3 regions of the Paenibacillus medicaginis genome follow, and region 1 is predicted to be linked to each of the others. Evidence: predicted binding sites of a transcription regulator. Region 1 holds the regulator's gene; each other region holds the start of a gene.

Region 1 (10,840 bases):
CTCCGGCATGTATTCGCAGAAATGAACGACATGTTAGATGAAATTGTGAAGCAATACCCTTCGGCTCAAGGTCCCCGCAAGGAAGAGCTCCTCCAAAAATGGAACCTGCTTCGCCGTATGAGTGATTCCATTATGGATGAGTGGCTGGCTTTTGAAGAGAAAATGGGCAAACTGGCCGGCAGCGGAATATTGCAATCCACCGATGATGCGCCCATGCTGCCCGAAATGAACGATGAAGCGTTTATCCATGGCCAGGGCTATTACAGACTGATGATGTACCCGGAGGCGCTCGCCCAGTTTGGCAAGGTTGCCGAATTTTATCCCCAAAGCCTGCTGATCCAAATGTACGCGGCGATGTCGCATATGCATTTGAATCAGCTGGAGGAAGCGGAATCGTTGTTTCATTATTCCCTTGGCCTGACAGAGAGCGGTCAGATCAAGGCGGCTATTTATAATGCTCTCGGCTGCGTACGGGCGAAAAAGAATCAACCCGAGCAGGCTGTGCAGCATTTTATGCTGGCGCTGCAGCTTGATCCTGCGTTGAATGAAGCGCGCCATAATATGGAGACATGCCGCTCGGACCCCGGTCGGCTGCGCTACAGCAGCCATTTCATGGCTTATATGTGAAACGTAACGCCTGATGAGCGATGCCTGCGTGCATCGCTTTTTGCTTGTTTCATGTTCAAAGAGCCCATCTTCTGATATGCTGTATGTATTACAGACTGAATGAGGGGATCAGGCTCAAGATGAAGTTTGCCGTATTGGATTTTGAAACGACAGGAACCCAGTCCGCCGATGATATCATTCAGGTCGGACTGGCTATTATAGATCATGATTACAGCATTTCACAGGTCTATGCTTCCTATGTCAATCCGGGAAGGCCGATCCCGCCCTTTATTACGGGATTAACGGGCATCACGGACGCGGATGTAGAGAACGCTCCTTCTCTGGAGGACATGATGGTCGAGCTTGTCCCCCTGCTGAATGATGTGGTGCTCGTTGGACATAACGTCGCATTTGACTTTAACTTTTTGCAAAATGCCCTTGACCGCTGTGGTTACTTGCCTTTCAGCGGGCGTATTCTGGATACGATGGGCTTTCTCAAGATTCTGTTTCCATCCTTATCCTCCTACCAGCTGGGCTTTGTCGCGGCCGATTTCGGGATCGTTCATGACCGTCCGCACCAGGCGGACAGCGACGCGCTTGTTACGGCTGAGGTATTTCTCAAATGCCTTGATGAGTTGAATGCCCTCCCGCTTCTTGCCGTACAGAGGCTTAGTGATTTGTTCGCGGAGGAGGACAGCGACCTGGCCTGGTTTTTCGACGGAATCAGGGAGCAGAAGGAAAGAGAGCCGGTGCAGGAGCTGGGGGGGCATACCTATTACCGTCAGTTCGCTCTTAAAGTGGATGACTGGACGGATATTGAGCCGCCGCGCAGCGAGCCCGGCGATAATCCGCTGTCAGGCGTGAGCTTTGACGAGTACATGGAGCAAGTGCAGGAGCGGCTGCGGACGTCCCTATCCCATTACGAGGCGCGGGAGTCGCAGAACCAGATGATCGAGAGCGTCATGACAGCGCTCAGTGAAGAGAAACATCTGCTCATCGAGGCTGGAACGGGTACAGGGAAATCACTTGGATATATGCTCCCCTCGCTGTATTACAGCGTCAGGAACGGGGAAAAAGTGATGATCAGCACCCATACCATCAACCTGCAGGAGCAGCTGCGGGAAAGGGATATTCCGCTGCTCACACGCGCGGTGCCGTTTCCTTTCCGGGCGGCCGTGTTCAAGGGCAGGGGCCATTATTTGTGTCTGCGTAAATTTGAACATAAAATAAACAGAAGAGATTTCGTAACCCCGAAGGAAGATTTGCTCACAGCTGCACAGATGATCGTGTGGCTTGCGCACACCGAAACAGGGGATGATGAGGAACTGAACCTCGGCAGCCGTGGCGGGGATTTCTGGGAAACGGTGGCCAGTGACTCCGACTCCTGCCTTGGCAGACAATGCCCATGGTTCCGCAAATGTTATTACCATAGAGCACGCCAGGAAGCCGGAACCGCAGATGTTGTGGTCACCAACCACTCCAAGCTGTTCACGGATGTCAAAGCCAGCCATCAGCTGCTTCCCGCATATGAGCATCTGATCATTGACGAGGCGCATCATCTGGAAGAGGTGGCAGGCAAGCATCTGGGCATGCATATGAAATATTTCACGTTCGTCCATGCGCTGACCCGTTTGTTCAAGGACAGCAAGAACGGGCAGCTGCCCGTCCTGCGCCAGCAGCTTATGTCTTCCGGGCACGAGAAGGCCACGGAATGGGCGTATGTGATCGACAGCCTGTATCCGGCGATGGTGGAGGTTAAGGAGACCTGGGATAAGCTCAGCGATATGCTTTTCGGCATGCTGCCTGAACGGAGTGACGCTCCCCCGGGGGAGACTGGACAGTTCTCGGCTCGTCTCAAGCCTTCCGACAAACCAAAGGGCTGGACGGAGGCGGAGCAACTGGAAAACCAGATTTATGTTGCGCTTGGCGAGATCGTCCGCAAGGGAGACAAAATGCTGCAGGAAATCAAGGACGAGCAGGACGATTACGGTGCCGAGAGTCTGGTAACCGATATTACAGGGCTGGTTAAAGATTTGGCTGCCTTCCGTGACAGCCTGCGCTTTTTTATCAAAATGGATGATCTGACCACTGTGTACTGGCTTGAGGCCAGCGGCCAATTTAAAGGGAAATCGTTGCAGTTTTACGCCGTGCCGGTGGATGTCAGCCAGCAGTTGAAGGAGATGTTTTTTGACAAGAAAAAAAGCGTTGTGCTCACCTCCGCAACCTTGTCCGTGAACAAATCATTCCAATATATGATCGACCAGCTCGGTCTTCAGGAGGCTGCGGAGGAGGGCGGCCTGCTTACCTCCCTGCTGCCTTCTCCGTTCAACTATCGGGAGCAGGCGCTGCTTGTCATCCCGCGGGATTTCCCGAGCGTAAAAGGAAGCGTGGGGGACGTCAGGTTCGTGGACATGCTTGTGGACTCGCTCCGCAGCGCGGCTGAGGTAACTCAGGGACGGATGCTTGTCCTCTTTACCTCGTACCGGATGCTCAAGCAGGTATACGAGCCGCTGAAGGAGGTGCTTGCTTCGAGTAAAATTACGGTGCTGGGGCAGGGGATGGATAGCGGTAGCCGCAGCAAGCTGACACGAAGGTTTCAGGAAGCCAAGGCGTCCGTGCTGCTCGGTACAAGCAGCTTCTGGGAGGGGGTCGATATTCCCGGAGAGGCTTTGACCTGTCTGGCTATTGTCAGACTGCCTTTTCAGCCGCCGAACAGCCCGTTGCTGGAGGCGAAGAGCGAACTGCTCCAGGAGCAGAAGAAAAACCCGTTCATGAAACTGTCCGTGCCGCAGGCGGTCATCCGCTTCAAGCAGGGCTTCGGACGCCTCGTCCGTACGGCCAAGGACCGTGGAGTAGTCATCGTGTATGATACCCGTGTCATCGAATCTTATTACGGAAAGCACTTCCTCTACTCCCTGCCGGGACCGAAAATAGAGCATATGCAGACAGAGCAGATCGTGCCCCGGATTTCCGAATGGCTTCATACGGAAGCGGGCAGCTAAGCTCGTTACGATTCATTAGTCCGTGAATTTAGGAGGATTATGCATGAAAGCAGATAAAATATCCGAAGCCGTGGTGCGCAGGCTGCCCGTCTACCTGCGCTACCTGAACGAGCTTCATAAACGGGAGGTCACCACGGTTTCATCCCAGGAGCTGGGCCAGAAGCTGGACCTGAATCCGGCGCAGATTCGCAAGGATCTGGCTTATTTCGGGGATTTCGGACGCAAGGGAATCGGCTATGATGTGATGTATCTGATCGATAAAATACGCCATATACTCAAAATAGACCAGCAAATCAACGTTGCACTGGTGGGAGCCGGTAATCTCGGGCAGGCGCTGTCCAATTACAACGCTTATTTAAAGGATAATATGAAAATTGTGGCAGTCTTCGATTCCTCGCCAGCCAAGGTCGGGCGGCAGATCAACACCCTGACCGTGCAGCCGATGGAAGAACTGAGAGATACGGTCAGAAAGCTGCACATCCGGATCGGGATTATCACTGTACCGGATTTTGAAGCCCAGCACGTAGCTGACGAGATGATCGGGAGCGGGATAGAGGCGATTCTGAATTTTGCGCCAACCATCATCAAAGCCCCTGCGCATATCCGCATTCATGCGACGGACTTTACAACAGACCTGCTGAGCCTGGCTTATTACCTGGAGAACGGAAAGGATGACAATGAAGATGACGACCAATAAGTGGCTGATTAAAAACGGGGCATACGCGGTGAACCGTGAGGAAAAAGCGGTTGTCCACGGCTACATGATCATTGAAAACAGCCGGATCACCTATATCGGAGAAGAGTTGCCCGCAGGAGAGGAAGCCACAGAGGTGGTAGACGGCACAGGACTGCTCTTTCTGCCAGGTCTGATCAATACGCACGGCCATGCCGCCATGTCGCTGCTGCGCGGCTACGGAGACGATATGGTGCTGCAGGAATGGCTGCAAACGAAGATGTGGCCGATGGAGGCCAAATTCACCGCCTCGGATGTGTACTGGGGGACGTCGCTGTCCGTGCTTGAAATGCTCAAGGGAGGCACAACCGCTTTTCTGGATATGTATGACCATATGGATGAAGTGGCCAAAGTGGTCGAGCAATCCGGCATCCGTGCCAGCCTGATGCGCGGCGCCATCGGTTTATGCTCGGAAGAGGAGCAGCGCGCCAAACTGGCGGAGGCGGTAGCCTTTGCGAAAAACTGGCACGGAGAAGCGGCCGGCCGCATTACGGCCATGATGTCTCCGCACGCGCCGTATACCTGCCCGCCGGCCTTTATTGAACAGTTCGTGCAGGCGGCCCATGACCTCGATCTGCCGCTTCACACCCACATGTCGGAAACGGCCGCCGAGGTGGAGCAGAACGTACGTGAATACGGTCTTCGCCCTGTTGCGCATCTGGATAAGCTGGGCTTCTTCTCCCGGCCTTCCCTGGTTGCGCATGCCGTCCATTTGAATGATGAAGAGATTGCCCTGCTCGCCGAGCGCAAGGTAGCCGTTTCCCACAATCCGGGAAGCAACCTCAAGCTGGCCAGCGGTGTAGCGCGAGTGACAGATCTGCTTAAAGCGGGAGTCACCGTGTCGCTCGGGACAGATGGTCCGGCAAGCAACAACAATCTGGACATGTTCGAGGAAATGCGGCTGGCCGCTTTGATTCATAAGGGAGTTACAGGCGACCCGACGGCGGTCCCGGCGGGCGAGGCCCTGCGGATGGCTACGGAATATGGTGCGAATTCGATTGCCCTGAAGGAAGTAGGAGCGCTCGCCGCAGGCAACAAGGCCGATTTTATTGCCCTGAATATGGATCAGCCGCATTTTCTGCCGAGAACGGATTTGGTTTCACATGCTGTGTACTCGGCCAGCGCCAAGGATGTTCTGCACGTCTGGGTGGACGGCCGTCAGGTTGTCAAGAACGGTGAATGCCTGACCATGGATGAGGAGCGGATCAAGCACGAAGCGCAAGCGGCGTTTACCGGCCTGCTCTCCCGCTGATCAAACCACACCATCGGAAAGGAAGCTTGGATTGAAAAACAGAAAAACGATGATCGCCTATGCGGTGTTTATTTTCATCCTGCTGTTGCTCGCCCTTTACTTGTACTATTCCTATGTTATCCAGGGGCAGAAGCAGGAGGAGAGCACCGCCATTCTGAAAGCGAAACAGACAGCGGGGCTGGCCGCAACGGATAAGACGTGGAAAAGCGTGTGGACCGAAACCTATTGGGTGGTGGAAGGTACGGATGCCGAGAACCGAAAGATCATGGTATGGGTGCCTTTTCAAACGGTAGAGGACGGGGCGGACATCCCGCAGCAGGGAACCCAGGGCGTGCATAGTGAGCTGCTGCAAAACGGAGTAAGCGAGGAACAGATTCGCACAGCCATCATATCCGCAAATCCTGATCTTGAGATTGTGCGTCTGCTGCCCGGTGTTTTTAACGGGGAATATGTCTGGCAATTGTTCTATAAAAGCAACAACAGCTATTTTTATCAATTTTACAAATTTGCCGATGGAAGTCCGGTAGGCAATCCTTTTCAACTTCCCAATACCCTTCAGTGACGAAGGGCTGAAACCTGATCATGTGTGAGCATAATCGCTCCGGCTGCGGCTGGAGCCTTTTTGCATTTGCATATATCCGTTTGTGAAAAATATTACAGATTTTATAAACTGTTCAAACTTTGCCTTCGAAATATGATATACGATATAATATATTCAAGCTTATACTAGTGATAGAGCGATAGGTTAACCACTCCTTTTTTACTTTACGGTTCAAAAAAAGTCCCAATACGTTTCTGCCGGCATTTCATGATCGAGAGGAGGGCGTTTTTTTGAAACTTCGTATTTTGCCTATAGCTTTAACGGCGATCATAACAGCTTCCGTGCTGTTCGGCGGATGGTTCCTGTACCGTCATATGGCGATTCAGAATCCGCTTCAGCAGGTAGTGACTCAATATCCGGGCGTCTCCAGCGCCCAAATAGCGATTAAACAGGATGAGGTCGTTGTGAAACTTGTGCTGCAGCCCGATGCGGATCTGCATGGTTTGGTACAGCAGGTCAAGAAAGAAGGCCAGTCGATTATCGGCAGCCGCCAGTTGAAGCTGGACATTCAGGACCGCTCCAGCGTACAGCTGGATAAGTGGTGGTCGCAGGCCATGTTCCCGATTGCCGAAGCGATGGAAAATAAAAAGTACACGCAAATCCCGGCAACGCTGGAATCGCTGGAGCAGAAGGACTCCAAGGTACAGGCCCAGACTGAAATGGACGATCAGAACGTCTATATAAGGCTGAAGGAAGGACAAGCCAGCAAATTTATTATTCTGCCGCGCAAGCCGGAAACGATGGGAGTGTGGCCTAATGCCTAGATGGGTGAGGGAAATAATGATCGGCATTGTGCCGGTCCTGGTGATTTTTCTTGTTTTTATCGGATTTAATGTAGTGCCGCTTGTTATTGCCGTGGCGGTGCTGGGCGGACTGCTGCTGCTGCTGCATATGCGCGGCGGATTGGCGGTCGGAGCGGGCCAGGAACGCAAGCGCAAGAAAATTGGGTCGACCGGGCTGACCTTTGAGCAGATTGGCGGCCAGGAGAGCGCCAAGCAGGAGCTGCAGGAGGCGCTTGATTTCCTGATCCGCCATGAAGAAATTTCGAAATTCGGCATCCGTCCCTTAAAGGGCATTCTGCTCACCGGACCTCCGGGAACGGGCAAAACCCTGATGGCCAAAGCCGCAGCCCAGTATACCAATTCAATATTTGTGGCGGCCGCTGGCAGTGAGTTTGTTGAAATGTACGTAGGCGTAGGCGCGAGCAGGATCCGTGAGCTGTTCCGGGACGCCAGCGCGAGAGCCGCCAAGGAGAAGAAGGAAAATGCCATTATTTTCATTGATGAAATTGATGTCATTGGCGGCAAACGCGAAGGCGGCCAGCAGCGTGAATACGACCAGACACTGAACCAACTGCTGACCGAGATGGACGGAATTTATTCGTCAGACACTCCGCGCATCCTGCTGATTGCGGCCACTAACCGCAAGGAGATGCTGGACAGCGCGCTGCTGCGCCCGGGCCGGTTTGACCGCCATATCCAGGTCGATCTTCCCGACAAAAAGGGCAGAAAGCATATTCTTGATCTCCATGCCAAGAACAAACCTTTGGCTGAGGAAGTAGATTTGGAAAAAATCGCCGAGGAGGCCTACGGTTTTTCCGGCGCTCAGTTGGAGAGCGTCATGAACGAGGCGGCCATCTATGCGATGCGTCAGAATCTGGACGTGATCGGCCAGAACCATTTGTCCATGGCGATTGATAAAGTGATGATGGGTGAGAAAACAGACCGTGAATCGAACGAAGAAGAGAAGAAGAGAGTCGCCATCCACGAGCTGGGACATGCCATCATGGCCGAGATTGTCCGTCCAGGCAGCGTGAAGCAGGTGGCCCTCAGTCCGCGCGGCAAAGCGCTCGGTTATGTGCGCCATAACCCGCAGCAGGAGCACTATCTGTATACCAAGGATTTTCTTGAAGAACAGATTATGATTGCCCTCGCCGGTGCTGTGGCTGAAGAAATGTACTATGGTGGACGCAGTACAGGCTCCAGCAACGATTTCGAACAAGCCCTGAGCATCGTGGAAATGATGATGAAATCCGGCCTGACGTCCTTAGGTATCATGAACATGGAGATGGTGACCAAGGAAGAGCTGATGCGGGAAAATAAAGAGCTTCTGAACGCGCTCCATGCCCGTACCCACGAGCTGCTGGAGCAGCATCGCAGCATTTTTGACAATTCTCTCGAAATCCTGTTGAAGGAAGAAACGCTGACCGGGGAGCAATTCCGGTGTCAATTTCGTGAAAACAGCCTTTTGCCAGCATAAATTATGATGCTGGTATTTTTTTTTACTTTTGTTCCGTGCTAAGATATTATTATCTATTGGGTCATAAATCTGTATTTTTCGACAGCGAAGGATACAATACATCAGAGAGACCTTGAAAGGATGGAGCCAAGAACCATGCAATTTAAAAAAATCGGCGTAATTGGCGGCGGTACGATGGGGCAGGGCATCTCCGAAATGCTTGCTTCCAAAGGCATCGACGTGCTGCTGGTTGAGCAAACCCCTGCAAAACTGGACTACGCGTACGAAATGATCGAAACCAGCCTGGACAAACAGCTGGAGAAATGGGCTATTACCCAAGCGGAGAAGAAGCTGATTCTTTCCCGTATTCACAAGGTGACCCATTATGGTGAATTGAGCGCTTGTGATATGGTCATCGAGACCATTACGGAGGATTTGGATGCGAAGAAAGAAGTGTTCAAGCAGCTTGATCAATTTTGTCCGCGAAATATTATACTTGCAAGCAACACCTCCACGCTCAGCTTGACCGAGCTCGCCAGCTCGACCATGTATCCTGAGCGTGTTATTGGCATGCACTTTATTTATCCGGTGTCCCGCATCGATCTTGTAGAAATCATCCGTGGGCTTAAAACCTCAGACGAAATTTTTGAGCATACTAAATCCTTTGTAGAGAACTTCCTTGAGAAAAAAGGCGTCATGGTCTATGAGTCCCCGGGTTTTGTCACGAGCCGCATCATCTGCCTGCTGATCAATGAGGCTGCGCATGTGCTGCAGGAGGGCGTAGCCTCTGCTCAGGATATTGACGACGCGATGCGGATCGGCTACAACTTCCAGCACGGGCCGCTCGAAATGGCCGACCGTTTCGGTCTGGATTCCGTGCTGGCCGCGCTTGAGCGTATGTTCCGCGAATTCGGGGAACTGAAATACCGTCCGTCCATCGTCTTGAAGAAAATGGTGCGTGCCGGCAATCTGGGTGTAAAAACAGGCGAAGGCTTCTTCAAGTACGACAAGGATGGTGACCGTTTATGAAAATTCTGGTAATCAACGCAGGCAGCTCTTCCCTGAAATATCAGCTGTATGATATGACAGATGAGTCCGTGCTTGCCAAAGGGCTTGTGGAACGGATCGGTATGGATTCCTCCATCCTGACACACAAACCGACCAATAAAAACGAAATGACAGAAGTCAGCGAAATTTTGGAGCATACCACAGCGATCCGCAAAGTATTGAACGCACTGGCGGATAAGGAGCACGGGGTCATCGGCAGCATCGATGAAATCGATGCTGTTGGACACCGTGTCGTGCACGGTGGCGAGTCGTTTAAGGAATCCGCTGTTGTTACCGAGGAAGCGAAGAAGGAAATTCGCCGTCTGTTCGACCTTGCACCGCTGCATAACCCTCCTTCAATGATGGGCATCAAGGCTGCGGAAGTGAATATGCCGAACATTCCGCAGGTGGTCGTATTCGATACGGCCTTCCATCAGACAATGCCGGAGAAGGCCTACATGTACGCCATTCCAAGAGTGCTGTACAACAAATACAAAGTCCGCCGCTACGGAGCACACGGCACATCCCATGATTTTGTCAGCAAGGAAGCTGCGAAATTCCTGGGCCGTCCGCTGGAGGAGCTGAAGATCATAACGTGCCATATCGGCAACGGTGCCAGTATAACAGCCGTAAAAGGCGGCGTCTCTGTCGATACGTCCATGGGGATGACTCCGCTGGAAGGCCTGATGATGGGGACACGCAGCGGCGATCTGGACCCTGCCATCGTTCCTTTTGTTATGAACAAGGAAGACTTGACCGTTAACGAAGTGAATTCGATGCTGAACAAGCACAGCGGACTGCTGGCCATTTCCGGTATCAGCAGTGATATGCGTGAAATTACGGACGGCATGGAGAAGGGGGACGCTCACTCCAAGCTTGCGTTCGATATGTATACTTATCGTGTCCGCAAGTACATCGGCTCTTACGCGGCGGCCATGAACGGAGTTGACGCCATCGTATTCACAGCCGGTGTTGGCGAGAACTCGGTCGTGCTGCGCCAGAAGGTGCTGGAGGAACTGACCTACCTGGGCGTGGAAATCGACGAGTCGCTCAATTCCATACGTTCAGGCGATCCGCGTCGCATTTCCACAGAGCAGTCCAAAGTGGAAATTCTCGTCATTCCGACAAATGAAGAACTGGTGATTGCCCGCGATACGTTCCGCCTTGTACAATAGGAACAGATATGATTAGCTATGCCTTGATCAAGCAGCCTGCCCAGGGGGCAAGGCTGTTTGATTTCGGTTACAGAGGAGAGATATATGTGGCTATAAAATGTACGATTTCCGAGGTCGGCCGCCATGTGGAGCAGACGGTTACCATTGGCGCCTGGGTCCATAACAAACGTTCCAGTGGTAAAATAC
Region 2 (10,840 bases), on a different contig from region 1:
CACGCAGCAGCTTCTTCCAGGGGTCTTCAACCTGGGCAAGGGCGAGCTCGATGCGTTCCATGAGGGCTTTCCGGTTCGAACTATCTTCCACAACCTGGGCCCGGACGGTGTCAAGCCCCATCCGCTCCACCCATTCGGAGGTGCGTTCCAAATAATTGGCCGTCTCACGATACAGCTGCATGACGGCGCCGCAGATTTCCACCAGTTCATCGTCGGACTTTACCTTGCAGAGCGAATCGGCTAGCCGGGCCTTGATCCCCCCATTGCCGCCGATAAAGATTTCCCAGCCCCCGTCATTGCCGACGATCCCGATATCCTTGGTGCAGGACTCGGCACAGTTGCGCGGGCAGCCGTTGACGGCAAGCTTCAGCTTCGCCGGGAAATCAAGGCGCTCAAACTTACGCTCCAGCAGCGCGCCCATACTCATGGAGTCCTGTGTTCCAAACCGGCAAAACTGGGAGCCGACACAGGTTTTCACCGTACGCAACGATTTAGCGTATGCATAACCGGAAGGCATATCCAGCTCCGTCCATACCTTGGGCAGGTCCTCCTTTTTCACGCCGATCAGGTCCAGCCGTTGACCGCCTGTTACCTTGACGACCTTGACATCATATTTTAACGATACATCCGCAATCCGCTTTAGCTCTTCCGGCGTAGTTACACCGCCATACATGCGGGGAACGACCGTGAATGTCCCGTCCTTCTGAATATTGGCGCTCATGCGCTCATTGACAAAGCGGGATTCCGCTTCATCCTCATACGTATCAGGATAAATCATGCCGAGGTAATAGTTCAGGGCAGGCCGGCATTTGGAGCAGCCTTCCGGCTGGGACCAGCCCAGCACATGCATTACTTCCCGGACAGTCTGCAGCCCCTTCGCTTTGATCTCCGCCACAATTTCATCCCGGCCCATCGCTGTACAGCCGCAAATCCCTTTTTTGGCCGCAGCCGCAAAGCCGTCCCCAAGCACATATTTGAGAATATCCTCCACGACCGGCTTGCAGCCGCCGCATGAACGGGTGGCTCCGGTACAAGCTTTAATCTCATCCACAGTAGTCAAACCCTGCTCCGTAATCACCTGCACAATCGCCTGTTTGGTCACCCCGTTGCAGCCGCATACGATTTCATCGTCGGCCATCGTTTCCACCGAAGCCGTCTTCGCCCCACCCCCACAGCAGCCGGTTCCCATAATGGAACCGTAGATCTCATCATTCATCTCGGCCTGCTGCCGCACCAGCTTCTGCAGATTCGCGGATTCGCTCACATCTCCGAACAGCACGGCGCCGACGATTTGATTGCCGCGCAGCAGCACCTTTTTATAGGTCCGCTTCCAGTCGTCTTTTGCCGAAATGACCGTATGCTCGTCTGTATCCATAAATTCTCCCGCCGAAAAGACATCCACACCCGAAATTTTCAGCTTGGTCGCCATAACAGAGCCCTCATATGGCTTCGTATCCACTCCGCACAAGCGCTTGGCCAGTACGAGGCCCTGCTCGAACAGCGGCGCTACGAGACCATAACACACACCTCTATGTTCGACACACTCGCCTACGGCGTATACGTCAGGCAGAGAGGTCTGCATGTAATCGTCCACAACAATGCCTCGGTTGACCTTCATCCCGCTGCCGGCAGCTACTGCCGTATTCGGCTGAATACCCACTGCCATAACCACAAAATCCGCATCCAGACGACTGCCATCCTTAAACAGCAGGCCGTTTACCCGCTGCTCGCCTGTTATTTCCACAGTCTGCTTGCCCATGGCAAACTTGATGCCCTGACGTTCCAGTTCGGCTTGCAGCATAGCTGAAGCTTGGTGATCCAGCTGCCGCTCCATCAGGTCCTCCATCAAATGCACGACCGTTACATCCATGCCCAGACTGACAAGCCCCTTCGCCGCCTCCAGACCAAGCAGCCCCCCGCCGATGACGGCGGCCTTGCGGTAAGAGGAGGCAGCTTCCCTCATCCGTTGACAGTCCGCGATATCCCTGAAACCGGCAACACCATCCTTGTCAATGCCGGGGATGGGCAGCATAAACGGCTTCGAGCCTGTGGCAATAATCAGCTTGTCATACGGGATTTCCAGCCCCGACCCTGTATGAACCTTGCGGGCCTCAGTGTCGATCCTCGTCACCGTCGTCCCTGTATGAAGCTGTATGCCATGCTGCTCATACCAGCTCCAATCGTTCAAGACAATATCTTCAACAGTCTTCGTGCCTTCAAGAACATAGGAAAGCATGATCCGGTTATAGTTCGGATGCGGCTCACTGCCAATAACCTGAATATCATAACGACCGCCAAGCTTAATCATTTGCTCCAGCATTCCAATGCCTGCCATTCCATTGCCGACGACAACCAGCTTCTCCCGTGTCCTACTCACGTGAACGCCTCCCCTGAAGCGATGCTGCTTCTAAGCTTTGTATCTAACATCGCTTGTAATCTCGTTAAGGCAAGTATAACGAAAGGATTAAATTTTATTTGTGATTAAAATCACAAATAAAAACAAAAAAGAGCCTCAGCAGGCTCTCCGTTCTGTTGCGCTATTTCATTCAGATTATTCTACCCATTCTTCTGCCCAGAATTGGATTTGCTCCATAACCGGGCGAAGTGCGCAACCTTTGGGTGTCAGCTCATACTCAATACGTACCGGAGTTTCCGGATAAACATGCCGTATCAGGATGCCCTCGCTCTCTAAATCCTTCATCCGTTCCGACAGCATCTTGTCGCTCATGGACGGAATCCGATTGGAGATATCCTTGAACCTTTTCGGTCCGCTCATTAAGGACTGGATGATAAGCCCGTTCCACCGTTTTCCCAAAAAAGAAAATGCCGTTTCAAACCTCGGACACATTCCTTGCTGTTGATCCTCCATTATTTTCACCTCTTTGCAAGTCCGTATCATATACTTTCATTTTGTTAGTATATATCATGTTAGCATATTTTATGTGCAATTAAAAGGAGTTGCGAGCATTTTCGCCGTTACTCACAAATCTGCATAGAAAAAAACAGGCGGGGCCCCTGGGGCTCCGCCATAATATGTTCCGTTGTTTAGACCAGAATTTCTTTGAAAGGACGCACCGGCTCGGACTTCCCAAACACGGGCTGTGCGTTGTGCGCCGGATATGCCCATTTTACTGCGTTGGAGATCACTTTCAGAACTTCCGGCTTGTAGTACGTTGGATACGTTTCATGGCCGGGACGGAAGTAGAAGATCTTGCCGCTTCCCCGGCGGAATGTACAGCCGCTGCGAAATACCTCTCCGCCCTCGAAGTTGCTTACAAACACCAGCTCATCCGGAGTTGGAATATCGAAAAATTCACCGTACATTTCTTCCTGGTCCAGCACGATTTTGGAATCAATTCCTTCTGCAATCGGATGGGACGGATTCACACACCAGATGATTTCCTGCTCTCCCGCTTCCCTCCATTTCAGGTCGCAGCTGGTTCCCATCAATGCCTTGAACGGTTTGGAGAAATGCCCCGAATGCAGGACGATGAATCCCATGCCTTGCTGGACACGCTGAACGACCTTGGCTGTAATTTCATCACTGACACGGTCATGGGCCATATGCCCCCACCAGATCAGCACATCCGTCGTATTCAGCACCTCGTCAGTCAGCCCGTGCTCAGGTTCGTCAAGCGTGGCCGTCCGGATGGCAAAGCTCTCACCAGCCAGCCCGTCGGCAATCGCCTTGTGCAGTCCGTCCGGATATACCGCTTTAACTTCATCGTGAATTTTTTCATGCACATATTCGTTCCAGATGGTGACGTTGATCATAAGCTTGTTCCCCCTAATTGTTTAAACCCACTCGCTTACTTACTCAAACCCACCACATATCTCCCAAAGGCTCATCCATGATGATGGGCTGGAGATTTTGGACAGCTTTTGTAAAGCCCTCTTCAATCGACATTAAACCGTCTTCATGCTCAATACTTACTACATAATCATAACCGACCAGCCGCAGTGCGCTTAAAATATCAGCCCAAGTCTTCATATCATGACCGTATCCTACGGTCCGGAACTGCCAGGCACGGTCGAGCATTTTCGTATAGTCCTGCATATCTGTCAAACCGTATTTATTTACATTAATCGGATCAATCGTCGTATCCTTGGCATGGAAATGGTGAATGGCGTTTTCACGGCCCAAAATGTGCACCGCCTGCACCGGATCGATTCCCTGCCACCACATATGGCTCGGATCCAGGTTGGCACCGATCACTTCACCTGCAGCCTCACGCAGACGCAGCAGAGTTGCCGGCGTATGCACCGAGAAGCCGCCGTGCAGCTCAAGGCCAATTTTCACGTTGTGGTCGGCCGCAAATTTGCCTGTTTCCGTCCAATAAGGGATAACCTTGTTCTCCCACTGCCATTTCAGAATTTCCTGATAATCATTCGGCCATGGAGCCACCGGCCAGTTGGGATACTTGGCATCCTCATGGTCTCCCGGACAGCCGGAGAAGGTGTTGACAACAGGCACCCCCAGCTTCTCCGCCAGCAGTACGGAATTGATAAAATCCTCGTGGTCCGCCTGTGCCGGTTTCTTCTGCGGATGCAGCGGGTTGCCGTGGCAGCTCAATGCGCTGATGATCAGTCCGCGGGATTCCACTGCCTGCTTGAAGTTTTGGAGCGCCGTTTCATTTTCCAGCAGCTCAGCAGGGCTGCAGTGCTTGTTGCCCGGATTGCCGCCCGTGCCGATCTCGACGGCCTTTACTCCTCTGGAGACCACAAAATCAAGCGCCTCCTCAAGCGATCTGTCACCGAACAATACCATAAATACTCCGAGCTTCATGCCTTACTCCTCCTTGTACATATTCCGGTATATGCTGCTTCATTTGTAACAAACAGGCCTGCATTACTCAAAGTACACGGCTTTTCCTGTCCGGGCCGACTCGTAAATGGCCTCGAGAATTTCCGTAACGACAAGCGCCTGCTCCGGTTTCACCAGCGGTTCAGTATCGTTTTGCACGGCTTCCAGCCACAAGCGGGCCTCACGGTCGGCATCCGTCTCCTTTTCACCGGAGTAGAACGCCACTCCTCCTGCTCCAAGATCGATCATGGTTTCGTACAGTCTGCTGTTCTTCTCGCCGTTAATGCGCAGCCCATCCTTCATATCCGCTCCGCCTTCTGTACCACAGAGCAGCGACTTGGCTTCGCCAAACTCGGATACGTTGAGCGCCCAGCTGGATTCCAGCACGATAGTTGCTCCATTCTCCATTGTAATGAAACCAAAGGCGGAATCCTCAACCTTGAACTGCTCCGGATCCCACGGACCAAAAGCGTTAGCCGCGTTTTGACGCTGCCCGAGCTTGTGGAACGTGGAGCCCATAACGCTCTTCGGTTTGTAATTGTCCATCAGCCACAGCGTCAGATCAAGCGCATGGGTGCCGATATCAATCAGCGGTCCGCCGCCCTGCTTCTCTTCATCCAGAAATACGCCCCAGGTAGGCACCGCACGGCGGCGGAGAGCGATGGCTTTGCCGTAGTAGATTTCACCCAAATCGCCGTTTTCAACCATTTCCTTCAAATACAGGCTGTCGTCACGGTACCGGTTTTGATAGGCAATGGACAGCTTTTTGCCCGTCCGCTTGGCCGCCTCCAGCATTTCGCGGGCCTGTGCGGTCGTTTTGGCCATCGGCTTTTCACACATGACATGATTGCCTGCTTCAAGCGCTGCGACTGTAATTTCGGAATGGGAATCATTCGGCGTGCAGACATGGACTACGTCAAAACCGCCATCCTTCAGCATTTCATTATAATCGTCATACACCTTGGCGCCTTCGGCGCCGTATTGGGCGGCGGCCTCCTCGGCCCGCTCTTTAATAATGTCACAGAATGCGATCATTTCCGCGTTTGCTTGTTTAGACAAGCTTGGCATATGTTTGCCGTTTGCGATGCCTCCGCATCCGACAATTGCGATTTTTACTGTATTAGACATTTAATTGCCCTCCCTGATTAGCGTATTCCTTAATCCATTGTATGCTTGTTTCGATGCTTTGAATTGGAGGATTGGCGCAGAAATCCTGCTCCACAACAATCCATTCTACGTCTGCTCCGACCGCCGCATCCGCGATGGCGGACAGATTGACCTCACCCTTGCCCAACTCTACGGTAACGGCTTTGCCGTCTCCGTCTCTGCTCATATCCTTCAGATGAACAAGCGGCAAACGTCCGGTGTAGCTTTCTATATATTCAACGGGATCATATCCTCCGTAATGTACCCAGCAGGTGTCCATCTCCACTTGAAGAAGATCAGCCGGCACACTCTCAAACATGGCGTCGAAAACAGGCTTGTCGTCCAGCTTCTCCGTCAGTTCGAAATCATGGTTATGGTAGCAGAGTACGAGGCCCGCTTCTTTGACAGCAGTCCCGATTTTGGCAAGGTTGTCGAAAACATCCTCCCACTGCCTTTGCTCTTCAGTCAGGTAAGGGACGACCAAATATTTGTTGCCGATGGCCTTGTGATAAGCAATTTCCTCATCCAGATGATCCACCAGCCTTTGATAACCGACATGTGTCCCAATGACCTCAAGCCCCAATTCATCAAGCAGAGCCTTGACTTCCTCCGCGCTGCGGCCGAAAAAGTCATGAAACTCCACTCCCTGGTAGCCGAGCGCGGCTACCTGACGGATCGTTCCTTCAAAATCCTGTTCAAGCTGATCCCTTACTGTGTACAGCTGCAAGCCTACTTTTGCCATTGTCTGCATCCTCCCGCATCGTTATGATTGTTCCTCAGGCATTACTTCTGTTCCGTAGTACAGCTCTTCATCGGGCTCGTAAGCGCTCTCCAGAACGATATGCTTGCCCTCCATAGATGAACGCTGGAACGCGTGCATAGCTTCGAGTACATGGTAACCCAGTTCCGCGCTGGCGCGATGGGGCCGGCCTGCCCGCATGGCCGTGATCATCTCGCCCGCTCCCAGCCCCCGCTCATTACTTGAGCATTCGAACAGGGGTTCAACGGTCTGCCACTCTTCCTCGCCAAATTTCCGCAATCTGACCTCGCCATTGAATTCATTAGGGTCAGGAACGCTAAGCGTCCCCTCGGTACCATATATTTCAATCCGCGGGAGATCTGAAGCTCCCCGGATGTCGAAACTCGTAATCATGGTTGCGATAGCTCCATTCACAAAATCCAGCGTGCCGGACAGATGCGTTGGCGTCTGCACCTGCAGCGATGTCCCGCTCTTCGGTCCGCTATGAATCTTGCGGTCCGGAATCTGGATGCCGGCCGATGCGCTGATGCGCCGGATCGGGCCCAGCAAATTAACGAGTGCGGTCAAATAATAAGGCCCCATATCGAACATCGGACCGCCGCCGGATGCATAGAAAAACTCCGGATCATGATGCCACCATTCCGGACCGCTGCCCATGAAGAAGGCAGTCGCGGCAATCGGTTGGCCGATCAGGCCTTCCTTGATCGCATATCTTGCCGTCTGAATGCCGGCTCCCAGGAAGGTATCGGGTGCACAGCCCACTCTGAGCCCTTTCTCACTTGCCAGACCGACGACCTTCTTCCCATCCTCCAGCGATACCGCAAGCGGCTTTTCACTGTATACATGCTTGCCGGCCTCCAGAACCGCCAGATCGGTCAATGCATGACTGCCGGGAACCGTCAGGTTGAACACCAATTCGATTTCCTCGCTGTGAATGAGTTCATCTACTGTGTATACGCTTCCAATGCCAAATTGATTCGCCCTTTCCTCTGCGCGATCTGCCAGCAAGTCAGCTACCGCTACGACTTCGATCAAAGGGCTGTTCTTGAGGTTCGCCAGATACACGGCACTGATATTACCGCAGCCGATAATACCTGCCTTAACTTTCTCCACGATACACTCACTCCTTAAGCTGCGATTAGAAACAGGTTCAATCTAGTTGTTATAGTATTCCTAATCCGCTTCAATTAAAATGAATAATATGATTAAAACATGAACAATCTGGTCAATATTTAAAAAACTTTTATACTGGTTCAGACGTTGATATGATTGTAGAACATTTTTATTCTTAAGGAGACGTAGCTATGTCCGTCATTGAACCGTGCCAGGTTTTGGCCGCAGGGTTCTCTTTTCACCGCAAGCCCTTTTATCAAAATCAGCCGGAAGGAATCAAAAATTATCTGTTCCGCCTGCAGACGGACGGAAGATGCCAGGCCCGCATCGGCGGCGAAATGGTAAAAATCGAGCCTGGGGATCTGCTGCTATGTAATCCGACCGAGCCTTACGCATTGAAAATCGACTCCGAGCTCAATCCTATGGGCGAACAAACAATCGAAAGCGGCGATTACCATATTTTTTTTGCGGGAGCGTGGGTGGATGAATGGTGGGGCCGTCACAAGCGGCCGACCAAAATCAAAGTGCAGCTTACAGAGTCGCTGCTCGGATTATTCCGCCAGATCGTGATGGAGCAGCGCCGCATCTCCAACCCGTACCCTGAAATTTCGGAATATTATATGAAAATACTTTGCCTGGAAATTGACAGGCTGCTGGCCGAGCACCCGGCATCGTCCCACCAAAGCTATCTCGCTTACCGGATCAAGAACTATATTGAAGAGAACGCCTCATCCGCCTTCAAGCTTGAGGATGTCGCCGCCCATATCGGCATCAGCGTATCACGCGCCGTTCACCTTTTCAAGGAAACGTTCGGAACGAGCATCATGCAGTATACGCTCGACGTCCGGCTCAACATGGCGCGGGAGCGCATCATTTTCAGTCCCATGTCGCTGGAGCAGGCGGCCGAATCCTCCGGGTTCGCCAACTATACGTATTTTCACCGCGTATTCCGCTCCCGGTTCAGGATGTCGCCCAAAGAGTTCCGCAGCATTCACAGAGAGCATCTCTGATAGTATTCATATGTCGTTATAACAAAGCGTATGACGGCCTGTCCCATTCGGTGCAGTAACCTCATACGCTTTATTTTATCGGCTGGCCCTATCTTTTCTTGGACCTTTCCTGGATTCGTTCCGAGACGGCTATCGCAAGATCATCATTTCCGAACATGGACAGCACACCAAGCACCGTATCATCCGGGATCGGCCCCGCTTCTTCCTTTGGTACCGTCAACTCCAGCACCCGCAGCAGCCGCTCGTTCTGCTCCTGCTCCGGATATGCCTGCCTGTACAGCTCTTGCGGGTCCAATCCTTCATTGACACACCACTGGGCAAATACAAGGATCATCATATCCTCTTCCTGTCTATAACTTTCGACCACCATGTCCTCCACCGATTGTGGACGGTTCTTATCGCTCATCTGCTTCTCTCCCTGCTGATCTGTATATTTACCTAATTTTCCCAATTTATCCAAGCAACCGTTCGGCCAACTCATGCGATTCCATAACCTGTCCGGCGCTGATGCTGCATTGCTCCGGTGTAGTGATGTTGTGCAGAAAATGGTCAACCGCGCCCGCAAAACCGCGCCGCTGCACAATCGTATCCCAGCTGCCAAAGCCGACTGCCTGCGGCTGTCGTCCTTTCTCGTACAGCACGGACTGCTCCATCTGCGTCACCTCTGCCGACCGGCCACTGCCGTGCAGTTCCACTCTTTCAAAATCAACGCCAGCCTGTCTCTCCATACTGAACGTTCCCGAAGCTTTTCCCAGCTTCAGCGTGCCGAACGCACGGGTCATGCGCCCTTCACTGTCCTGATCCACGCTTGTCTGCAGCAGTTCATAGCTATCCCTGCCCAGCCAAAGCATGAGATCCAGCATATGAATCAAGTCATCATACACCGTTTCCCGTGCCGGCCGCTGCTGCAGCCCCGTACGGTGCTTTACCACAGAGCAGTGAGTGAAGCCGCCGGCTTCCTCAAGCCACGACTTGGCCTGAACATATTGCGGGGCAAAACGGCGGTTAAAACCCACGGCCAGCAGAACTCCCTGCGCTTCTGCAAAAGCGGCCATTTCCGTTGCCTCCCGCAAATGATAAGAGAGCGGTTTGTCCACATATACGGCCTTTCCTTGTTCAATGCACTCCATGACCATATCGTAGTGGGCTTCCGTCGCGCTGTGAATAAATACGGCGTCCGGCTCCCAGTTCAATAGCTCCTTCAAATCCGTCGTTCCTTGCCGGAACCGGTATTTTTGCAGCATCTGCCGCACTGGCTCAGGAGACCGGCTCTGTATGCCCACGACTTCCACGCCATCATAGGCCGACAGCAAAGGCAGATACACCTTGCGGGCAATATCACCCAGTCCGGCGATCGCTATTTTAATTTTCTCCATCTCGCTCATCCCTGCTTTCCATTTCTCCTTTAGCGCCTCGGCTTTCTACATTACAGTGTACCGCCTGCAGGGTCTGAGGGCAATTCCTCCGGAAGATGCGTGTTTTGCCGGGCAACTTTTCCGCAAAAAGACGGCTCCAGATCGGAACCGTCTTAAGGCTGTGCATGCTTCATTTTTTGGAAATAGACCTGATTTATTCGTACATTTTGACTTGCTGCGGATGGGCAGCGGCCTGCTTTTCCTTCTTCTTTTTCACCTGCCAGCCCAGCAGCACTACCGCCGCCACAACGATCAGTTCAAAGCCGTATTTCAATACAGGATTAAGGAACCAAGCGTGAATCATTGGCTCAGCCACAATCATTTTGGCTGCAGTATAGGCGAGTACCGCGGCTCCAATCGCAATGACCATCGGAAAACGGTCCGTCAGCTTCAGAATGATCGTGCTTCCCCATACCATAATTGGAATGGAAATGGCCAGACCGAGGATAACAAGGAGCATGTCGCCATGAGCGGCGCCTGCCACCGCAAGCACGTTGTCCAGTCCCATCATGGCATCTGCAATGATAATAGTACGAATCGCAGCCCACAACTGGTTGCCTGCCGAGATTTCATGCTTTTTATCCTCCACCAG
Region 3 (10,840 bases), on a different contig from region 1:
CGTGACGCTGGGAAATATCGTTGGCGGAGGAATCTTTGTGGGGATGGCTTACTGGTTTATTTCATCTATCAAGAAGAATGGATAGCTGGGCTTGGAAGAATGAATAGTTTGGCTTAAAAGAGGAATGTCCCAATGATAATGGCGGGGACTTTCCTCTTTTTTGTATTGGTTTTGCATGTTCAGATTCTCGCACGTCCTGCCACTTTATACGTGCCTGAATGAAACCGGCTCGGCAGGTGGGCTTCAAGCTGTCTGGCCGCTTCGCTGAACATTCCGCTGCAGGATGGGCACAAACGGCCTGTATGAACCGGCTGCTGGCATGATTCACAGGGATAAGACAGGTTTTTGTATACACTGGGGAATTTGCCGTTCTTCACCCACACGGTCATGAGGGGGAGCGATACACCTGCTGCTGCGCACACTTCCTCGACAGTAGCGGCGGGATGACGCCACAAATGATCGAAGCAGAGGTCGAGCTGCCGGTCCATTTGGGCAGAGCACGCAGAGCAGAGCTCTCTTAGATTGTTTTGATAGACTGATCCGCAGTTTGGGCAGTTGGAAACTTGCAGCTTCATATCAGTCACCCCTTTTTCCGAATCTGATAATATGTAGTAATATAATACTATGACTTAAAGACTATATCTATGAAAAAAATAGGATATTAACACTAGTTTCTCTGTTTATTTCTCTCTCCTGCAATAGTTTATGCTCCTCGTCTATGAAATATTCCTAGTTTTTTAGAAAAAAAGAGATGCTCCTTCAATCTGCTAGACTGTAAGGGCATCTCTCATATTTATGATGATCTTATTATGGCTAAACGCATTAAATCCGGCAGATTTCTTTTGGACAAAGCTCGCAGTGGCAGATTCCTTGCAGCATTTCGAGATTTGTGATGACGATCATGCCCCCGTCATATTCGACGGCCCCTTTTTTTCGCAGATCGCTCAGCATACGGTTTACGCTCTCACGCGTAGCTCCGATCATATTGGACAGGTCGGTGTGGGTAATTTTTTTGTTGATCACTACATGCTCGCCATGAGGCTCCCCATAAGTGTTGTACAGGCGGATCAGGGTGGAGCACAGGGCGCCTGGCTTGCCATACAGCATAAGGTCGCGGAATTTGGTTTGCGTAATCCGGTGATGCGACCCCATCCATCTCATGAAGTCAATGGCAAAGTCGCAGTGCTGGCAAATGAGAAGCTCCAGATCATGATGATCGATCACACCAACGTCACTGTCTTCCAGAACCTCGGCGGAAAAGCTGTGTTTCGTGCCGAAGAAAGGGTCCGCCTGTCCGATCAGGTCGCCCGTCTGATACATATAGAGAATGAGTTCTTTGCCTTCGTCCGTCGTTTTTGTAACTTTGACACGGCCTTGCTTCAGGTAAAAGATTTTGTCCGACGTGTCTCCTTCCCAAAACAGATGAGCGCCTTCGGGAATATGCCGGTCCTTCATGACCGCGAGCAGTTGATTGAAGCTTCCTGGAGAGAAGCAGACGGTATTGCCTCTGTGTTCGATGACCATTTCAGGGTTTCTCATCTTCCATTTCCCCTTTGTTAATGTCTCTGTTTCACAAATCTGTGTATTTGCAACTTTCGTATTTCAAAATTAATTATATACCCGGGGCGGTGATTTTTGGGGCCATCAAGGAGGCGAAAAGTGGCGAAATTCCAAACTTTGTGATTGTTTTCACTAAAATAAAAATCAAAATTGAATTAATTTGTGAAAAAAATCACATAATTGAAATATCGGCTGTGATACGATCAAACCGTAAAGAGAAACGAAACAAATACAGGGAGGATGAGGGGAATGGCCGTAAAAAATGAGGCAGCCAAAGCGGCGGAAACACAGCAGACGGCAGAGCAGTATATCCAGACATTGATTGACAAGGCGAATGCTGCACAAAAGGCGTTCATGGATATGACCCAGGAACAAATCGACGAAATTGTGCAGGCGATGGCGCTTGCAGGCTTGGATAAGCATATGTACTTGGCGAAAAAAGCTGTTGAAGAAACCGGACGTGGTGTGTATGAGGATAAAATTACGAAGAACATCTTCGCTACCGAATATATCTACCACAACATTAAATATAACAAAACGGTAGGTATTATCGAAGATAACGATTTTGACAGCTTTCAGAAAATTGCCGAACCGGTCGGCATTATTATGGGGATAACTCCGGTTACGAATCCGACATCCACAACGATGTTTAAAGCGCTGATCTCCATCAAGACCCGCAACCCGATCATTTTCGGTTTCCACCCTTCCGCCCAGGAATGCAGCAAGGAAGCGGCCAGAATTTTGCTCGAAGCGGCTGTCAAGCATGGCGCGCCGGAAAACTGCATTCAGTGGATTGAAGCTCCGACCATGGATAAAACGAATGCTCTGATGAATCATCCTGATGTGGCGCTCATTCTGGCAACCGGCGGATCAGGCATGGTCAAAGCGGCTTATAGCTGCGGCAAGCCGGCGCTTGGCGTTGGTCCAGGCAACGTGCCCTGCTTCATCGAAAAGTCCGCCGACATCAAACAGGCCGTAACAGACCTCATCCTCTCGAAATCGTTCGACAACGGTATGATCTGCGCATCAGAGCAAGCCGTTATTATAGAAGAAGCCATTTATGAGCAGGTGAAAAAGCTGATGACCGCCAACGGCTGCTACTTCGTCAATAAGGAAGAAGCTGCCAAGCTGACCAGCGGTGCGATGAATGTGGAAAAATGTGCTGTTAATCCGGCTATCGTCGGCCAGTCTGCTATGAAAATCGCTGAAATATGCGGCATTACCGTGCCAGAGGGCACGAAAATTATCGTGGCCGAGCTGGAAGGCGTAGGGCCGAAATATCCGCTGTCTGCGGAAAAGCTAAGCCCGGTGCTGGCCTGTTATAAAGTAAAAAATGCGGAGCAGGGGATTGAGCGTGCGGCGCAGGTCGTTGAATTCGGAGGTATGGGCCACTCTTCGGCCATCCACTCCCATAATGAAGAAGTGATTCAGAAATTTGCGAACCGTCTGCAAACCGGCCGCATCATTGTCAACTCGCCTTCGACCCACGGCGCCATCGGGGATATCTATAACACGAATCTGCCGTCCCTGACGCTGGGTTGTGGATCGTACGGGCGGAACTCGACCGCGTCCAACGTATCCGCCGTAAATCTGATCAACGTGAAAAGGGTGGCGAAACGTACGGTGAATATGCAATGGTTCAAGGTGCCTTCCAAAATTTATTTTGAGAAAAACTCGACACAGTATCTTGCCAAAATGCCTGACATTTCACGGGTGGCGATCGTTACCGACCCGATGATGGTGAAGCTCGGTTATGTTGACCGGGTAACACATTTCCTGCGCCAGCGTCAGACGCCGGTAGCCATCGAAGTGTTCTCCGAGGTAGAACCGGACCCATCGACAACAACGGTGGAGCGCGGCACGGAAATGATGGCCCGCTTCCAGCCGGACTGCATTATCGCACTCGGCGGCGGTTCGCCGATGGACGCGGCCAAAGGCATGTGGCTCTTCTATGAATATCCGGATACCGACTTCAACAATCTGAAGCAGAAATTCATGGATATCCGCAAACGGATTTACAAATATCCACGTCTTGGCCAGAAGGCGCAATTCGTAGCCATTCCGACCACATCGGGTACTGGCTCGGAGGTTACATCATTCGCGGTGATTACGGACAAAAAGCTGGGCAACACCAAATATCCGCTGGCAGACTATGAGCTGACTCCGGACGTGGCGATCATTGACCCTGAATTCGTATATTCCCTGCCTAAAACCGCTGTTGCTGATACTGGCATGGATGTGCTGACCCATGCGATTGAAGCTTATGTATCGGTTATGGCGAATGACTATACGGACGGTCTGGCGATCAAGGCGATTCAACTGGTATTCCAGTATCTTGAGCAATCGGCATTAACGGGTGACAAGCTGGCCCGTGAAAAGATGCATAATGCTTCAACACTGGCCGGTATGGCGTTCGCCAATGCTTTCCTGGGCATCAATCACAGCCTTGCGCATAAATGGGGCGGACAGTACCATACTGCACATGGTCGTACCAACGCGATTCTGATGCCGCATGTCATTCGTTACAATGCCAAAAAGCCTACGAAATTCGCGTCGTTCCCTAAGTATTCGCATTTTGTGGCGGATGAGCGCTATGCGGAAATTGCCCGCATTCTCGGTCTGCCTGCACAGACGACGGAAGAAGGGGTAAACAGCCTGATCGACGCCATCCGCAAGCTCAACAAAACATTGAGCATCGAAGAGTCGTTCCAGCAGCTTGGCTTTGACCCGAAAGATTTCGAATCACGTGTCGACTATCTGGCAGACCGTGCGTTTGAGGATCAGTGCACCACTGCCAATCCGAAGCTACCGCTGGTCAGCGAACTGGCCGAAGTGTACCGCAACGCTTTCTATGGGCGATTTGACCAATAATAACAGCTGATCTCAAGCAACCAGGCTCTCCCAATGAAGGAGGGCCTGGGCTGCAAATGGGCAAAAATAGACTATGTGATAAAAATCACTTATATTGTGATTTTTATCACATAAGAACAAGCTTCATTATTTTACAATGGAAATGTAAAGAGATCCTGAACAAAATCATGGAGGGATAGACATGTCGGTGATTGAGAGAGAAGTACAGGAACAGCAATCCGGATGGCGCGGGTTTAAAAATGGCAAATGGAGCCGGGAAGTTAATGTCAACCATTTTATTGAGCTGAACATTACTCCATATCATGGCAATGAAGAGTTTCTCGTTGGCCCGACCTCCAATACGACGGCGCTATGGGCGATTATTTCCGATCTGACCAAGCAGGAGCTGGCGAACGGCGGTGTGCTGGATGTCGATGTGGACACCCCCTCAACCATTACCTCCCACAGACCGGGTTACATTGATAAGGACAAAGAACAAATCGTCGGTGTGCAGACAGATGCCCCGTTCAAACGTTCCCTGCAGCCGTTCGGCGGCATACGGATGATGATTGATGCCTGCAAGGCGTACGGTTTTGAAGTTCCGCAAAATATCATAGATATATTTACGAATATCCGCAAAACGCATAATCAGGGCGTGTTTGATGCCTATACGGATGAGATGAGAGCAGCCCGTAAGGCTGGTATTATTACAGGTCTGCCGGATGCGTATGGACGGGGACGTATTATTGGAGACTACCGCAGGGTGGCGCTGTATGGTGTGGATTTCCTGATTCAAGATAAACAAGAGCAGTTGAAAAGCCTTGAAGTAGATGCCATGAGTGAGGAAATCATCCGACTGCGTGAGGAGGTGTCCGAGCAGATCCGGGCGCTGAACGAGCTGAAGCAGATGGCGGCAGAGCACGGCTGTGACATTTCCAAGTCTGCAGTGAATGCGAAGGAAGCTTTCCAGTGGCTGTACTTTGGTTATCTGGCAGCTATCAAGGAGCAAAACGGAGCCGCAATGTCCCTGGGACGTGTATCTTCCTTCCTGGACATTTATGTACAGCGCGATCTGGCTGAAGGAACCTTGAACGAAGAGCAGGCGCAAGAGCTTGTAGACCATTTTGTCATGAAGCTGCGGATCGTCAAATTCCTGCGGACACCGGACTACAATCAGTTGTTCAGCGGTGACCCTACGTGGGTAACAGAATCCATCGGCGGCATGTCCGTTAACGGAGAAACCCGTGTCACCCAAAACAGCTTCCGCTTCCTGCATACCCTGTATAACCTGGGGCCGGCTCCTGAACCAAACCTGACAGTATTATGGTCTGAGCAGCTTCCTGAGTCGTTCAAGAAATATTGCGCCAAGGTATCGATTGAAACGAGCTCCATCCAGTACGAAAACGATGATCTGATGCGCCCGATTTATGGCGACGATTATGGTATTGCCTGCTGTGTATCCGCCATGAAAATCGGCAAGCAGATGCAGTTCTTCGGTGCCCGCGCCAACCTGGCCAAAGCGCTCCTGTACGCCATTAACGGCGGCAGGGACGAAAAATCCGGGGCTCAGGTCGGACCGGAATTCCCGGCCATCACCTCCGAGGTGCTTGATTATGAGGAAGTGATGAAACGCTTCAAGCCGATGATGGAATGGCTGGCAAAATTGTACATGAATACCTTGAATGTGATTCACTATATGCATGATAAATACAGCTACGAACGGATTGAAATGGCCCTGCACGACCGCGACATCCTTCGCACAATGGCCTGCGGCATCGCCGGTCTGTCCGTAGCCGCCGATTCCCTGAGTGCCATCAAATACGCGAAGGTGAAACCGGTCCGCAACGAGCAGGGTATTGCCGTCGATTTCGAGATTGAAGGGGAGTTCCCTTGCTACGGCAACAATGACGACCGTGTCGACAGCCTCGCTGTAGGGCTGGTTGAAAGCTTTATGGGCATGATTCGCAAGCATAAAGCTTACCGTGATGCGACTCCTACGCAATCTGTACTGACGATTACCTCCAATGTGGTATATGGTAAAAAGACGGGAACGACGCCTGACGGACGCAAAGCGGGCGAGCCGTTTGCACCCGGCGCTAACCCAATGCACGGACGCGACAAAAAAGGTGCGCTCGCTTCGCTCAGCTCGGTAGCCAAACTGCCGTACGAACACAGCCTGGACGGAATCTCCAATACGTTCTCCATCGTGCCGAAAGCACTGGGTAAAGAAGAGGAGATCCGTAAAAATAATCTGGTATCCATGATGGACGGCTACTTCGGCAGCAATGCCCACCATCTGAACGTCAACGTGTTTGACCGGGCACAGCTGATGGATGCGATGGAGCATCCGGAAAACTATCCACAGCTCACCATCCGCGTATCGGGTTATGCGGTCAACTTCGTCAAGCTGACACGCGAGCAGCAGCTCGATGTCATCAACCGGACCTTCCACGGTACGATGTAAGCAGACGGAGGGCAAGGAAAAATACACGCACAGCGGATGCGGAAAGAAAGGAAGAGGCAGCATGGTCAAAGGACATATTCATTCACTCGAAACTTTCGGGACGGTTGACGGTCCAGGCATCCGCTTTGTGCTTTTTATGCAGGGATGTCATTTGAAGTGTCAGTACTGTCATAACCCGGATACCTGGGCGCTGGATGGTGGCCGTGAAGCGACGGTAGAGGACATTTTGGCTGAGATTGAGCCGTATTTGTCCTATTATCGAAACTCGGGAGGCGGGCTGACGGTATCCGGCGGAGAGCCTACCCTACAGTGGCATTTTGTTGCTGAACTGTTCAAGGAGGTCAAACGGCGCTGGGGGCTGCATACCACTCTGGACAGCAACGGCTTCAATGATCCGGAACGGATTCACGAGTTGCTGGAGCACACCGACCTGGTGCTGCTCGATCTGAAGCATATCCATGATGAGAAGCATATCAAGCTGACCGGCAAATCCAATGAACGTACACTGCATACGGCACAATGGCTGTCCGAGCATGGACGGAAAATATGGATACGCCACGTCTATGTGCCCGGCATCCACAATGAGGAGCAGGATCTGCTCAACCTGGGACGGTTCATTGGCACATTGAACGGGGTTGAGAAGTTCGAGATTCTGCCCTATCATCAGATGGGCATCTATAAATGGCAGGCGCTGGGCAAAGCCTATCCGCTGGAAGGAGTGCCGACTCCGACGGAAGAGGAGATAGAGCGGGCTTACAGGCTGATTGCGCAAGGGCGCGAGGAGGCGCAAGTGCAGCACCCGGCGGCATGCCGGTAGATTGGGCAGGAGCAAGCAATCATTAATTGATACGATATAAGGAGGACGCAGCAGCGAATGCCATGCTGAACTCCGTATTTTCAAACGCAGCTTCCGGAAGCATCCGGAGGCTGCATTTTTTTGTTTTTCCAGTAAAAACATACGACTGATGCATGCCTGACATGATGAATTTGCTAGACAGGCTAAGGGGAGTGAAGGAATTTATCCCTCAATCCAAGAATTGTTATCCTTACGATGTCACATTGCCTTTTCTATAATGGGTCTTGTAATGGAACAGACATAGAACAAGGAGGTCATTGAGGGATGAGCAAAGGAATAAAAGGGCTGCTCACAGGGCTGCTGCTCGCCGGGCTGTTGGCCGGCTGTAGCGGAGCAGGCACGGAACCGAAAGGTACGGAAAGCAGCGGGGCAACGGACTCGAACGAGCCGTTTGAAATGACCATCCGCCATACCCAGGTGGGCGCAGACAAGCAGCGGCGGCTCGCGATTCTGGAGGATGCAGTCAAACAGGTGGAGGCGGATGTGCCTGGGTTAACGTTTACGCTGGACGGAGTGGATTCCGATGTCAACCGTAAGGAAAAGCTGCGCGGTGAGATGGCTGCCGGCAATCCCCCGGATATTTTTGACCTGTTTGGCAGTCCGGATTCCAAGGTATACGCACAGGAGAGCATGCTGCTTGACCTGACCCCGATTCTGGAGGAGCTTGGCATCCGTGACAGCTTTACCTCCCTGGAGCCGTTTACCTATGAGGGAAAAGTATACGGACTGCCCCTCGGAGGCTCCGGTGAAGGATTCTTTTACAATAAAGCTTATTTCGAGGAAAAAGGGTTGAAGCCACCGCAGACGTTTGCGGAATTGGAGCAGCTGCTGGCCGACATCAAGGCTGACGGCAAAGTGCCGATGGCAGGGGCCTCGAAGGCAGGCTGGGTTCCGCTGATGCTGACCAATCATCTCTGGTCCCGTTATGCCGGGCCGGACATCACGGCCAAGTTTGCGACAGGTGAAGCGAAATGGACGGACCCCAAAGTTGTTGAAGCGTTCGCCAAGCACCAGGAGTGGGTGAACAAAGGATATTTTAAACAGGGAGAGCTTGGCTTTGAGTATGCGGAATATACCACTCAATTTACGAGCGGCGAAGCCATTCTCATGTATGACGGGACCTGGAAATCCTCCGTATTCAAGGAAGGGCAGTCCGGTGAAGGCATGATCGGCAAGGTCGGATTTTTCAATATGCCGCCTGTTGAAGGGGGCACCGGAGATCAGACGGCACTGATGCGGGATGTGAATAACGGATACGGTTTTTCAGCCTCCGTTGCAGAAGATCCGCGCAAGCTGGAGGCTGTCAAGTCGTTCATCAAGCATATGTTCAATGAGCAGATTCAGCTCCGCGGGCTTGTGGAGGACGGAGTTCTGCCTTCGATGAAGCTGGATGAGTCCGTATTGAAAGAAAATATTACCGACGGCCTCATGAAAGAAATTGTCGCGGTATTAAATACAGCACAATCGTCCTTCCCGGCGTTCGACTCGCTCGTGCAAGCGGACGTGACGACAGAAATCAGCAATATTCAGATTCAAAAGCTGATCGGTGGCCAGACCACCCCTGAGCAGGCGGCAGAGCAAATCCAGAAGGTGCAGGATGAAGCAAATGCCGCAGTGCAGTAAGCGGGGAGGCACAGATGAACAAGGCGATGCGCAATCCCGCAGTATATATTGCATTCATTTTTCCGGCTGTGCTGCTTATTTTCATGTTTTTCATTTATCCGATTTTCAGTTCGATCTATTACAGCTTTACGAGCTGGAACGGGGTTTCGGCCCATCCGAAGTGGATCGGAGCGGGAAATTATATCAAGGCGCTGGGGGATGAGCGCTTCTGGCGCTCGGCCCTGAACAACCTCTGGTTCATCGTTTTTTCCATCGGCATTCAGGTGCCGCTGATTATCGTGTTTTCCCTGCTGATCGCAAACGTCAGACGGCTGCAGGGACTGTATAAAACGGCCGTATTTTTGCCCTCGATTATGTCGACGGCCGTGATCGGCATTCTGTGGGGCTTCATCTATGAACCGAATATCGGCCTGATGAACCGGCTGCTTGATCTGCTCGGCATCGGCCCCGTATTTTGGCTGTCTGACGAAAAGTACGCGATGCTGTCCATTTTGATTACGAACGCGTGGCAGTGGACCGGATTTTATATCGTGATGGTGCTGGCGGCCATCCTTGCTGTTCCCAGGGAGCTGGGGGAGGCCGCAGCCATTGATGGAGCCAGCCGTATTCAGCAGTCCGTCCATGTCATTCTGCCCCTGATCCGTCCCATCATCTCGGTCGTTGTGATGCTTTCGATCGCTGGGGCGATGAAGGCGGCGGATATCGTCATCGTCATGACCAAAGGCGGTCCGGCCGGCTCCACGGACGTACTGGCTACTTATATGATCAAATATGCAATCACCAATTTTAAATACGGCTATGGCAACACGGTGGCTGTGCTGATTTTTGCCATTACGCTTGTATTGACGGTCCTGTACCACATGATTTTTGCAAGGCGCAGTGAAAGGGTTGAATTCTGATGAAAAGGGCGAGAACGCTTTGGCTGCCGCACACGCTGCTGATGCTGTATTTGCTGGTGATTCTGTTTCCGTTCCTGTTCGTTCTTTTCTCTTCTGTGAAAACGGACAATAACGCGATTGCGTTGAATCCTTTTGGCATCCCGAATCAATTTGTCTTGTCCAATTATGTGGAGGTATGGGTCAAGGCGAAGATTAGCGTTTATTTCCTGAACAGCCTGTATATTTCCGCACTGAGCGCGGCGGTGTCCATTCTGATCGGCTCCATGCTGTCCTTCGCGGTGACCCGGATGCGCTATCCGAGAGTTGGCAGTGCCGTGTTTGGCCTTGCTCTTATCGGCATGCTCATTCCCAATAACTCTTTATTGCTTCCGATCTACCTGCTCGTCCGCAGGCTGGGCGTTCTCGATACCCATTGGGCCCTCATTATTCCGTATATTGCGAATGCGATTCCATTTACGGTCATTGTGCTGGCGGCGTTCATGCGTTCGCTGGCCTCGGAAGTGGAGGAAGCTGCGGTCATGGATGGGTTGAGGGCTCCGGGAATTTTTGCTAGAATTGTAATGCCTCTAACGGTACCCGCCATGGTCA

The links. The regulator Rex, encoded in region 1, represses fermentation and respiration genes when NADH is low (regulators of the CRP and FNR family bind a similar motif). The targets are predictions, from matches to a motif close to TTGTGAAATATTTCACAA.
Region 2: nirB (nitrite reductase large subunit NirB) is a predicted target of Rex. The motif match lies at 2,476-2,493, and genes of this name have one in related genera.
Region 3: adhE (bifunctional acetaldehyde-CoA/alcohol dehydrogenase) is a predicted target of Rex. The motif match lies at 1,721-1,738, and genes of this name have one in related genera.

The regions. Positions count from the first base shown of each region.
Region 1 covers NZ_JBHIRY010000021.1:85,902-96,741, reverse strand. The annotation lists gene ACE5LO_RS19310 (hypothetical protein) at 1-627, shown strand, start outside; gene dinG (ATP-dependent DNA helicase DinG, 3'-5' exoribonuclease type) at 747-3,608, shown strand; gene ACE5LO_RS19300 (redox-sensing transcriptional repressor Rex) at 3,652-4,305, shown strand; gene ACE5LO_RS19295 (amidohydrolase) at 4,292-5,593, shown strand; gene ACE5LO_RS19290 (cell wall elongation regulator TseB-like domain-containing protein) at 5,625-6,155, shown strand; gene ACE5LO_RS19285 (hypothetical protein) at 6,425-6,958, shown strand; gene ACE5LO_RS19280 (AAA family ATPase) at 6,951-8,453, shown strand; gene ACE5LO_RS19275 (3-hydroxyacyl-CoA dehydrogenase family protein) at 8,589-9,461, shown strand; gene ACE5LO_RS19270 (acetate/propionate family kinase) at 9,458-10,654, shown strand; gene asnS (asparagine--tRNA ligase) at 10,741-10,840, shown strand, end outside.
Region 2 covers NZ_JBHIRY010000002.1:236,113-246,952, reverse strand. The annotation lists gene nirB (nitrite reductase large subunit NirB) at 1-2,377, opposite strand, end outside; gene ACE5LO_RS03680 (winged helix-turn-helix transcriptional regulator) at 2,552-2,869, opposite strand; gene ACE5LO_RS03675 (ThuA domain-containing protein) at 3,046-3,774, opposite strand; gene ACE5LO_RS03670 (sugar phosphate isomerase/epimerase family protein) at 3,818-4,786, opposite strand; gene ACE5LO_RS03665 (Gfo/Idh/MocA family protein) at 4,850-5,932, opposite strand; gene ACE5LO_RS03660 (sugar phosphate isomerase/epimerase family protein) at 5,925-6,692, opposite strand; gene ACE5LO_RS03655 (Gfo/Idh/MocA family protein) at 6,714-7,823, opposite strand; gene ACE5LO_RS03650 (helix-turn-helix domain-containing protein) at 8,015-8,833, shown strand; gene yxiS (protein YxiS) at 8,922-9,239, opposite strand; gene ACE5LO_RS03640 (Gfo/Idh/MocA family protein) at 9,286-10,218, opposite strand; gene ACE5LO_RS03635 (TerC family protein) at 10,403-10,840, opposite strand, start outside.
Region 3 covers NZ_JBHIRY010000002.1:247,387-258,226, forward strand. The annotation lists partial or broken gene ACE5LO_RS03695 (nitrite transporter NirC) at 1-85, shown strand, start outside; gene ACE5LO_RS03700 (hypothetical protein) at 180-575, opposite strand; gene ACE5LO_RS03705 (Crp/Fnr family transcriptional regulator) at 823-1,539, opposite strand; gene adhE (bifunctional acetaldehyde-CoA/alcohol dehydrogenase) at 1,810-4,431, shown strand; gene pflB (formate C-acetyltransferase) at 4,613-6,874, shown strand; gene pflA (pyruvate formate-lyase-activating protein) at 6,936-7,691, shown strand; gene ACE5LO_RS03725 (extracellular solute-binding protein) at 7,995-9,353, shown strand; gene ACE5LO_RS03730 (carbohydrate ABC transporter permease) at 9,368-10,252, shown strand; gene ACE5LO_RS03735 (carbohydrate ABC transporter permease) at 10,252-10,840, shown strand, end outside.